One region of the Tepidimonas taiwanensis genome, then DNA from elsewhere that is predicted to be linked to it. Evidence: predicted binding sites of a transcription regulator. Region 1 holds the regulator's gene; the other holds the start of a gene.

Region 1 (5,024 bases):
GCCTTGGTCGGCTTGGCGACGCTGGCGACGCTGGCGCTGTTGGCCGCCCACCCGGAACTGCGCGCCGACGTGCAGCGGGCGCTGGTGGCGGGCTGGACCGCGGATGACGTCGCCGACGCCGTGTCCCTCGTCACCGACGGGAACGAGGACATCAGCGACCGCGTGCTAGCCGCCGACCTTCAGGCCCTGCCGCCGGAACAGGCGCGCGTGGCGCAGTGGCTGGCGCGCAAATACCGGGTCGCCAGCGAGCCGATCGGCGCTCTCGTCGCAGAGGCGTACCAGCTCGGGCCGCAGCTGCGGCTCGACCCCGCGCTCATCCTCGCGGTCATGGCGATCGAATCGCGCTTCAACCCCTTCGCCGCCAGCCCGTGGGGTGCGCACGGGCTGATGCAGGTGCACACGCGCGTCCACGCCGACAAGTTCGAGGCGCTGGGCGGCACCCTCGCGGTGTTCGACCCGCTGAGCAACCTGCGCGTGGGCGCCGCGATCCTGCAGGACGCGGTGCGCCGCGCCGGCTCGATCCCGGGCGGGCTGCGGCTGTACGTCGGCGCCGTCACGAGCGATGGCGCGGACTACATCGTCAAGGTGCTGTCGGAGTACGAGCGGCTCAAGCGCGTGCACGGCGGCCAGCGTGTGCCGTTCCAGGCGGCGATGCCGCTGCCCGAAGGCATACTGCCGCCAGCGGTGCCGGTGACGCCAACGGTTCCTGGCGCGTCGCGTGATGACAGGGGCAGTGCCCTCGAGGCAGACGCGGCGCCGCGCGCCCCGGCCGCGGGCCCGCAGGCCTCTTGATAGAATAGGGCGCGCGCGCAACTGGCGATAGGCGCGGCGGCGGGCGCGGTGCGCCCCGCCGGCGGCCGACGTGGACACACCACGGGGGAGCGCGCGGCTGCCGTGGACCGGTCCGCGGCGCGTGTGCCGTTCGCCTGGGCCGCCCGGGGTGCCGGTATCCGGCACCGCGGGTCCAACCGACCCCGACAGGACCGCCATGTTCGACCGCAACATCCTCATCGAGCAAACCGACCCCGAACTGTGGGCCGCGATCCAGGCCGAAAACCGCCGCCAGGAAGCCCACATCGAACTCATCGCCAGCGAAAACTACGCCTCGCCGGCCGTGATGGCCGCGCAGGGCACGCAGCTGACCAACAAATACGCCGAAGGCTATCCCGGGCGGCGCTACTATGGTGGCTGCGAGCACGTGGACGTGGCCGAGCAGCTCGCGATCGACCGCGTCAAGCAGCTCTTCGGGGCCGAGGCGGCCAACGTCCAGCCGCACTGCGGCGCCAGCGCCAACGAGGCGGTGTTTCTTGCGTTCCTCAAGCCTGGCGACACCATCATGGGCATGAGCCTGGCCGAAGGCGGCCACCTCACGCACGGCATGGCGCTGAACATGTCGGGCAAGTGGTTCAACGTCATCAGCTACGGCCTCAACGACCGAGAGGAGATCGACTACGACGCGATGGAGGCCAAGGCGCGCGCGCACCGGCCCAAACTGATCATCGCCGGGGCGAGCGCCTACAGCCTGCGCATCGACTTCGAGCGCTTCGCCCGCGTCGCGCGCGAAATCGGCGCCATCTTCATGGTGGACATGGCGCACTACGCCGGCCTGATCGCGGCGGGCGTCTACCCGAACCCGGTGCCGCACGCCGACGTCGTCACCTCCACGACGCACAAGAGCCTGCGCGGCCCGCGCGGCGGCATCATCCTGATGAAGGCCGAGCACGAAAAGGCCATCAACAGCGCGGTCTTCCCCGGCCTGCAGGGTGGGCCGCTGATGCACGTCATCGCCGCCAAGGCCGTCGCGTTCAAAGAGGCGCTGTCGCCCGCGTTCAAGACCTACCAGCAGCAAGTCGTCCGCAACGCGCAGGCGATGGCCGAGACGCTGCAGGCGCGCGGCCTGCGCATCGTGAGCGGCCGCACCGAAAGCCACGTGATGCTCGTCGACCTGCGCGCCAAGGGCATCACCGGTAAGGAGGCCGAGGCGGTGCTCGGCCAGGCGCACATCACCGTCAACAAAAACGCCATCCCCAACGACCCGGAAAAGCCGATGGTCACCAGCGGCATCCGCCTGGGCACGCCCGCGATGACCACGCGCGGGTTCGGCGAGGCGGAGGCGCGCCAGACCGCACACCTGATCGCCGACGTGCTCGACGATCCGCGCAACCCGACCACGATCGAGCGGGTGCGCGCGCAGGTGGCGGAGCTGACGGCGCGCTTCCCCGTCTACGGCTGAGACGCCATGAAGTGCCCCTTCTGCGGACACGGCGACACCCAGGTGGTTGAGACGCGCGAGTCCGACGACGGGGCCTTCGTGCGCCGGCGCCGCCGCTGCGGTGGCTGCGAGCGGCGCTTCACCACCTATGAGCGGCCGGAGGTCACGTTCCCGCAGGTGGTCAAGAAGGACGGCCGGCGCGTCGACTACGACCCGGCGAAACTGCGCGCCAGCATCGCGCTGGCGCTGCGCAAGCGCCCCATCGCCACGGCGCAGATCGACGCCGCCATCGCGCGCATCGAGGAAAAGCTCCTCGCCGAACCGACGCGCGAGGTGCCCTCGCAGCGGCTGGGCGAGTGGGTCATGGAGGAGCTACACCAGCTCGACCAGGTGGCCTACGTGCGTTTTGCCAGCGTCTACCGCAGCTTCGAGGACGTCGACGCCTTCAGGACCCTGATCGACGAGGTGCGTCGTTGAGCGTCGACGGCTCGGTAGCCGCCTTTCGTTTCAGAGGCACGCTGACTTGCGCGACAAACTCGCCATCTGACTCGTATACCCGCAACCGTGCCGACGCGCCATGGTGCAGCGCGAGCCGCTCCCGCAGGTTGTTCAGGGCGATGCCATGGCCCTGCGCCGCCGGGCGATCGGCATCCACGATGGGGTTGCGCACAAACAGCACGAGCTGTGACGCGTCAGCAAACGCCTCCACCGTCACACACCCACCGCGCAAGCGTGGTTCCACGCCGTGGACCACGGCGTTTTCGACGAGGGGTTGCAGCGTCAGCGAAGGCAGCAGCGCATCCATCGGGGCGGCGTCCACCCGCCACTGCACCGCCAAACGCTCCCCCAGCCGCGCTTGCTCCACCGCCAAGTACGACCGCGCCAACGCAAGCTCCTCAGCCAACGTGACTTGATGGCGCGGCTCCTTCAACAGCGCGCGATACAACTCGGCCAAATCCTCCAACAAAGTCTCCGCGCGCTCAGGGTCGCGACGGATCAGCGCCAGCACACTGTTGAGGCTGTTGAACAAAAAGTGCGGTTGCATGCGCGCGTGCAGCGCTTGCAGACGGGCGTTGACCAAGGCCGGCAACAGGCGCTGCCGCTGCCAAGCCTCCCATAAAGCCGCCATCGCCAGCCACATCAGCACCCACGCCGTGTGCCGCAACGGGTCTGTACCGGGCGGTACCCGGTACGCTACCATCCAGGCATGCCCCAACGGGGCCATCATCACCGCCGCGACAGTGGCAAGCACCACGCCCACCGGGGCTGGGTAACGACGGGCAAGACACCACACCACCACCGCGGCACTCCCGGCAGCAATCGCACCCAAAGCGTGTCCAACCCAAGCTGCCGGTGCCCACGGTGTCGAATGCCACGCCGCCAATGCCAGCGTCGCCGCAAACATCCAACACCAAACCCGCACCAACAGCGCCATCGTTGGCGCGCGACGGCCACCGAGCTCAGCTGCACTCGCCCGCACTCAACGCCTCCTGTCGCCAACGCCCCGCAGCATTCATTACCAAACGCATGCCAAAACGCCCCGAATCGTCACACGCAACCAGACTGCCCGCCTGAAAAGCGCCTGTGTGTAGCCGCGACCGGCCCTGCGGGGTATACATGACGTACCGACCAACCGTCACAGCACCGCGCAACTGACTGCGTGCCCACACGCGCGAGGCGGGCCGCTGGCGCAACAACACCTCGTGAGGCACCGAGCGCCGCCCATCCCCATCGCCGTCCTCGAACACGATCCACCCGACGGACCACCCCTGCTCGGGGGCGCAGCGCTGCCCGTCCACACTGGGACACACCGTGACCAACAGGGACTTGGCCACCGCATGATAGCGCGCGGCATTCATATCGCTGACCCACAGCTGCGCCGCTTGCTGCAAAGCCCATCGCCGCCACAGCGATTGCAGCATCCCCGCCGCGCTGCAGACGAGGATCGCCACCAGCGCTGTGATGGCGAGGATCTCGACCAGCGTTATCCCCGCCAACGCCGCACGTGGCCCAAGACACGCAGCACCGTTCATCCTCCCAGGCATACACACTCGTCGGGCGGTACGTGGTACCGCCGAGTGTCCGTGTATTCTGTCCGCATGCCGCAATCCGTTCATCACCGTCGCGCTCGCTCAGTCGGTCTGACCCTCGTCGAGGTCATGGTCGTCGTTGCCATTTTGGCCATCATCGCCGCCATCGCCGGCCCCAATCTCCGGCCATTGGTGCAGCGTTGGCGCGTCGACGCAACCGCCAATGAATTGGCCAGCGGGCTGCGCTTGGCGCGGCAAGAGGCCCTGCGCCGTAACAATGGCGTCGAATTCTGCACCGTCAACAACGTGTATTTGGTGCGCACCGTCAATACCGCCCCGCCCGATATCAAACAAGAAACTTTGCGCAACGACATCAACGTGCAGAGCAACGTCCCGCCAAACAACGGTCTGTCCTGTATTACCTATCGGGGCGATGGCTTCCCACGCAGCGGTCTCGCGCCCGGCACCCGCCCCACCTGGACCGTGACCACCGGGGCCGCTGCGCGATCGGTGTGCGTCACGCCAGCCCGCATCGAGGTCGTCAACGGCAATTGCCCCTGATCAGCCATGTATCCCATCCACACTTTCTCGCATCAACGCGGCTCCACCCTCATCGAAACCATGGTGGCCGTGCTCCTTGTGGCCATCGGCATAGTCGGAATGGCTGCGCTGCAGGCCAAAACACTGCGCAACGCCTACAGCAGCCAGCAGCGCCAACAGGCGGTACTCAACATCCACAGTCTATTTGAATCGATGCAAGCCGCGGTCGACAATCGGCCGGT
Region 2 (5,024 bases), 180 kb from region 1:
CAGCTTGTAGGTTTCGTCGAGCTTCTTGCCCGACGCGCCGGCCATGTAGATGTTGAGGCTTTGCGCCTGGTCGATCCACTTCTGGCGGCGCGCGGCGGCCTCGACCAGCCAGCGCGGCTCGATTTCGAACGCCGTGCGGTACAGCTCCTTGAGCTCCAGCGGCACGCGGTCGATCGGCCACAGCGACCCGTCGAAGTGCTTGAGGTCCATGATCATCACCTCGTCCCACAGGCCCAGGCGCTTGAGGTCCTTGACCAGGTAGTGGTTGATCACGGTGAACTCACCGGAGAGGTTGGACTTGACCGACAGGTTGCCGAAGCACGGCTCGATCGACGCGTCCACACCGATGATGTTGGAGATGGTGGCGGTGGGCGCAATGGCGATGCAGTTGGAGTTGCGCATGCCGTCGCGCGCGATCTTCGCGCGCAGCGCGTCCCAGTCCAGCGTGCGCGAGCGGTCCACCTCGACGTAGCCGCCGCGCTCCTGCGCCAGCAGGTCGATGCTGTCGGGCGGCAGGATGCCGCGATCCCACAGCGACCCCTTGTAGCTGGAGTAGCGCCCGCGCTCCACCGCGAGGTCGCTGCTGGCCCAGTACGCGTAGTAACACACCGCCTCCATCGAGCGGTCGGCGAACTCGACCGCCGCCTCCGACGCGTAGGGGATGCGCAGCTCGTACAGCGCGTCCTGGAAGCCCATGATGCCCAGCCCCACCGGCCGGTGGCGCAGGTTGGCGTCGCGCGCCTTCTTGACCGCGTAGTAGTTGATGTCGATCACGTTGTCGAGCATGCGCATCGCGGTGGCGATGGTGCGCTTGAGCTTGTCGTGGTCGAGCTCCTTGCCGTTGGGCCCGTCCTTGAGGTGCTGCACCAGGTTGACCGAGCCGAGGTTACACACCGCGGTTTCGGTGTCGCTGGTGTTGAGCGTGATCTCGGTGCACAGGTTGGACGAGTGCACGACGCCGACGTGCTGCTGCGGGCTGCGGATGTTGCACGGGTCCTTGAACGTGATCCACGGGTGCCCGGTCTCGAACAGCATGGTCAGCATCTTGCGCCACAGGTCGACGGCGCGCACCTGCTTGCACGGCTGGATTTCGCCACGGGCGGCTTTTTCTTCATAGGCCACGTACGCCTCTTCGAAATCGCGGCCGAACTTGTCGTGCAGGTCCGGCACGCTCGACGGCGAAAACAGCGTCCACATGCCGTCTTCCATCACGCGCTTCATGAACAGGTCCGGAATCCAGTTGGCCGTGTTCATGTCGTGCGTGCGGCGGCGGTCGTCGCCGGTGTTCTTGCGCAGCTCCAGGAACTCCTCGATGTCCAGGTGCCACGTCTCCAGATAGCAGCACACGGCGCCCTTGCGCTTGCCGCCCTGGTTGACGGCCACCGCGGTGTCGTTAACGACCTTCAGGAACGGCACGACGCCCTGCGACTCGCCGTTGGTGCCCTTGATGTGGCTGCCCAGCGCGCGCACGCGCGTCCAGTCATTGCCCAGGCCGCCGGCGAACTTGGACAGCAGGGCGTTTTCCTTGATCGCGTCGTAGATGCCCTCCAGGTCGTCCGGCACGGTGGTGAGGTAGCAGCTCGAGAGCTGCGAGCGCAGCGTGCCGCTGTTGAACAGGGTGGGCGTGGACGACATGAAGTCGAACGAGGACAGGACCTCGTAGAACTCGATGGCGCGCGCCTCACGGTCGATCTCGTTGAGGGCCAGGCCCATCGCCACGCGCATGAAGAAAGCCTGCGGCAGCTCGATGCGGCGCTTGCGCACGTGCAGGAAATAGCGGTCGTACAGGGTTTGCAGCCCGAGGTAGTCGAACTGCAGGTCGCGCTCGGGCTTGAGCGCCGCGGCCAACTGCGCCAGGTCGAAGGTCAGCAGCTCGGGGTTGAGCAGTTCGGCCTCGACCCCCTTCTTGATGAAGGCGGGGAAGTATTCGGCGTAGCGCGTGTGCATCTGCGCGTGCGTGACCTCCTCGCCCAGCACCTCCTTGTAGATGGTGTGCAGCAGCAGCCGCGCGGTGGCGTAGGTGTAGTCGGGGTCGGTCTCGATCTTGGTGCGCGCGGCCAGGATCGCCGCCTTGTGCACTTCCTCCATCGGCACGCCGTCGTAGAGGTTACGCAGCGTCTCGGCCACGATCGGCTCGGCTTTGACGTCCGGCCCCAGCCCCTCGACGGCGGAGTGGATCAGCGCCTGCAGGCGTTCCAGATCGAGCGGGCGGCGCTCGCCGCCGTCGACGACGTGCAGCACCGGCTGCGCGGGCTGCGCCTGTTCCTGCGCCGCCCGGGCGGCGCGCTCCTGCGCGCGGCGCTCGCGGTAGAGCACGTAGGCGCGCGCGACCTCGTGGTGGCCGCCGCGCATCAGGCCCAGCTCGACCTGGTCCTGCACGTCCTCGATGTGGAAGGTCCCGCCGCCCGGGCGCGAGCGCATCAGCGCCCGCACGACCGCCTGGGTCAGCTGCTCGACCGTCTCGCGCACGCTGGCCGACGCCGCCCCCTGCGGCCCGTGCACGGCCAGGAAGGCTTTCATCATCGCCACGGCGATTTTGTTGGGCTCGAACGGCACGACGGCGCCGTTGCGGCGGATGATCTGGTAGTGGGGCAGCGTGGTGCTGCTGGCCGCGCGCGCGACGTCGGCCGCGGGGGTGCCGTGGGCAGGCGACGAGGGGGAAGTGAGCGTGGTCTGCATGGGTCCTCGCGTAAATGGACGAGAAAAGGATGACCCGACTTAGGACACTAGATATAGTGTCCAACGGGTTCGAAAAACGCTAGCGGTAGTGTAGCGCGAGCCGGTGGCCGTGTGCGTCACCGCGCCACAAAAATTCTTTCTATGCCGTGGGCGCGCCGCGATTGCCTCGGGTTTTCCCGCGGGGTGGCGGCGTTGTTGGGCGTTGTCGCTCCGGCACGGGCTTGTCTTGAGCCTCCTGCTTCGCTTTTGTCAGAGGCCCAGAACACTGCGGGGGGCACGGAACTTCTTCGTGCCGGATCGATAGGGGGCCGGGACGGGGCCCGACGGCCGCGACGCGGACGCGGGCACGCGCGGCTGACCCGTGTCAGAACGGGCGGGTCCGGGTGCGGTCTTCAGGTCGCGCGGGTGTCGGTCGCCGCCGCGGTGCTGGCGAGCCCTTCGGCGGGCCAGCCGGTCAGTGCCGCCAGCCGCGCCCAGTCGAAGCCGGGGCCGGGGTCGCGCTTGCGCCCCGGGGCGATGTGTTCGTGGCCGGCGATGTCGGTGAGCGTCGGGAAGCGCGCGCGCAGCTCGCCGCACAGCCGTGCCAGCGTCGCGTACTGAACGTCCTCGAAGCGGTCGCCTTCGAGTCCTTCGAGTTCGATCCCGATCGAAAAGTCGTTGCAATTCGGGCGGTCCCGCCACGCGGAGACACCCGCGTGCCACGCCCGCCGCTCGCAGGCGACGAACTGCACCAGCGCCCCGTCGCGCCGGATGAGGAAGTGTGCCGAGACCTCGAGGCCGCGGATCTGCTGGAAATACGGATGGGTGTCCCAGTCCAGCGTGTGGGTGAAGAGCTGCTCGATGTACGGGCCGCCGTACTCGCCGGGCGGCAGGCTGATCGAGTGCACGACGATCAGGTCCAGCGTCGCCCCCTCCGGCCGGGGGCCGTGGTGGGGTGAGGGCACCCGGCGCGCCCACGGGAGCCAAGTGCCGGCAGGCTGGGCGCTGTGTTCGGGGGATGTGCCGGGGACAGGGCCGGCGTCGCGGGGGGCGTCAGTACGTGGCGCAGCGCCGGGGTCGCAGGCCGTGCCACCGGTAGCGGATAGGGTACCGGGGTGGGCGTGCGGCGCGGGTGAGGCGTGGGGCATGGCGTCAGCGCACCAGCTGATTGAGCTGGATGATCGGCAGCATCACCGACAGCACGATCAGCAGCACGATTGCCCCCATCGCGACGATGAGGGCGGGTTCCAGCAGCGTGGCCAGCCGCAGCGTGCGGCGTTGTACGTCGGCGGCGAGCTGTTGCGCCGCCCGCTGCAGCATCACGCTGAGCTGGCCGGTTTGTTCGCCCAGCCGGGCAAAGGCGATCAGTGGCCCGGCAAACGCGCGGCGTGTGGCCAGCGCCGCCGCCAGGGGTGCCCCTTCGCGCACGAGGGCGAGCACCTCCAGCGCGTCGGCGCGCAGCGCGTGGTTGCGCAACGTCCCCGCGGCCGTCTGCAGCGCCCGCAGCAGCGGTACACCCGCGCCGGTCAGCAGCGCGAGCGTGCCCGCGAAGCGCGCCACGTCGTACTGGCGGCTGAGCCGCCCCACGACGGGCACGCCCAGCCACGCGCGATCCAGCCGCTGCCGCAGCGCCGGCGTGCGCCGGGCACCGGCGATGGCACCCGCGCCCAGCGCCGCGAGCACCGGCAGTGTCCAGCCCCAGTCGCGCAGCCACTGGCTGACGCGCAGCATGACGACGGTCAACAGCGGCAGCGCACGCCGTCCGCTGCTGAACGCCTGCGCCACCTGCGGCACGACGCTGGTCATCAGGAACACCACGATGGCGAGCGCAAACACGGTGACGATGGCCGGATACAGCACCGCCGAGAGGACCCGCTGGCGCAGCGCATCGCTGGCCTCGAGTTCGTCGGCGAGCCGCTCGAGTACGGCACCCAGCCGGCCACTGGCTTCCCCCGCCGCGACCACCGCGCGGTAGCTGTCGTCGAAGGTGCGCGGGTGCGCCGCCAGCGCCGTGGCCAGCGCACTCCCCGCGTTGACCTCGGCGCGCAGTTGGGTGAGCAGTTCGCGCTCGCGCGGGGTCTCGGCCTCGTCCGCCAGCGTGGCCAGCGCCCGCTCCAGCGGCAGCCCGCCCGCGACCAGCGACGCGAGCTGGCGCGTCCACGACGCGAGCCGCGTGCGGTTCAGGGCGCGGCGCTCCCCAGCCGCCGCGCCATCGGCCGCGCCCGCCTCGGTGACGCCGATCGGTGCCAGCCCCTGCGCGCGCAGCCGGGCGCGCGCGGCACGGGCCGAGTCGGCGTCGATCTGGCCGCGCCGGCGGTTGCCGCGTTCGTCGAGCGCCTCGTAACGGTAGACGGCCACGCCTTGAC

Evidence for each region. The regulator NrdR, encoded in region 1, represses ribonucleotide reductase genes. The targets are predictions, from matches to a motif close to CACNANATNTNGTG.
Region 2: a site for NrdR is predicted at 2,725-2,738, ahead of LCC91_RS09430 (ribonucleoside-diphosphate reductase subunit alpha). Genes of this name have one in related genera too.

Annotation. Positions count from the first base shown of each region.
Region 1 covers NZ_CP083911.1:1,818,072-1,823,095, forward strand. The annotation lists gene LCC91_RS08545 (transglycosylase SLT domain-containing protein) at 1-792, shown strand, start outside; gene glyA (serine hydroxymethyltransferase) at 989-2,233, shown strand; gene nrdR (transcriptional regulator NrdR) at 2,240-2,689, shown strand; gene LCC91_RS08560 (sensor histidine kinase) at 2,658-3,464, opposite strand; gene LCC91_RS08565 (GspH/FimT family pseudopilin) at 3,673-4,245, opposite strand; gene LCC91_RS08570 (GspH/FimT family pseudopilin) at 4,312-4,803, shown strand; gene LCC91_RS08575 (type IV pilus modification PilV family protein) at 4,810-5,024, shown strand, end outside.
Region 2 covers NZ_CP083911.1:1,995,720-2,000,743, reverse strand. The annotation lists gene LCC91_RS09430 (ribonucleoside-diphosphate reductase subunit alpha) at 1-2,679, opposite strand, end outside; partial or broken gene ampD (1,6-anhydro-N-acetylmuramyl-L-alanine amidase AmpD) at 3,072-3,644, opposite strand; gene gspF (type II secretion system inner membrane protein GspF) at 3,811-5,016, opposite strand.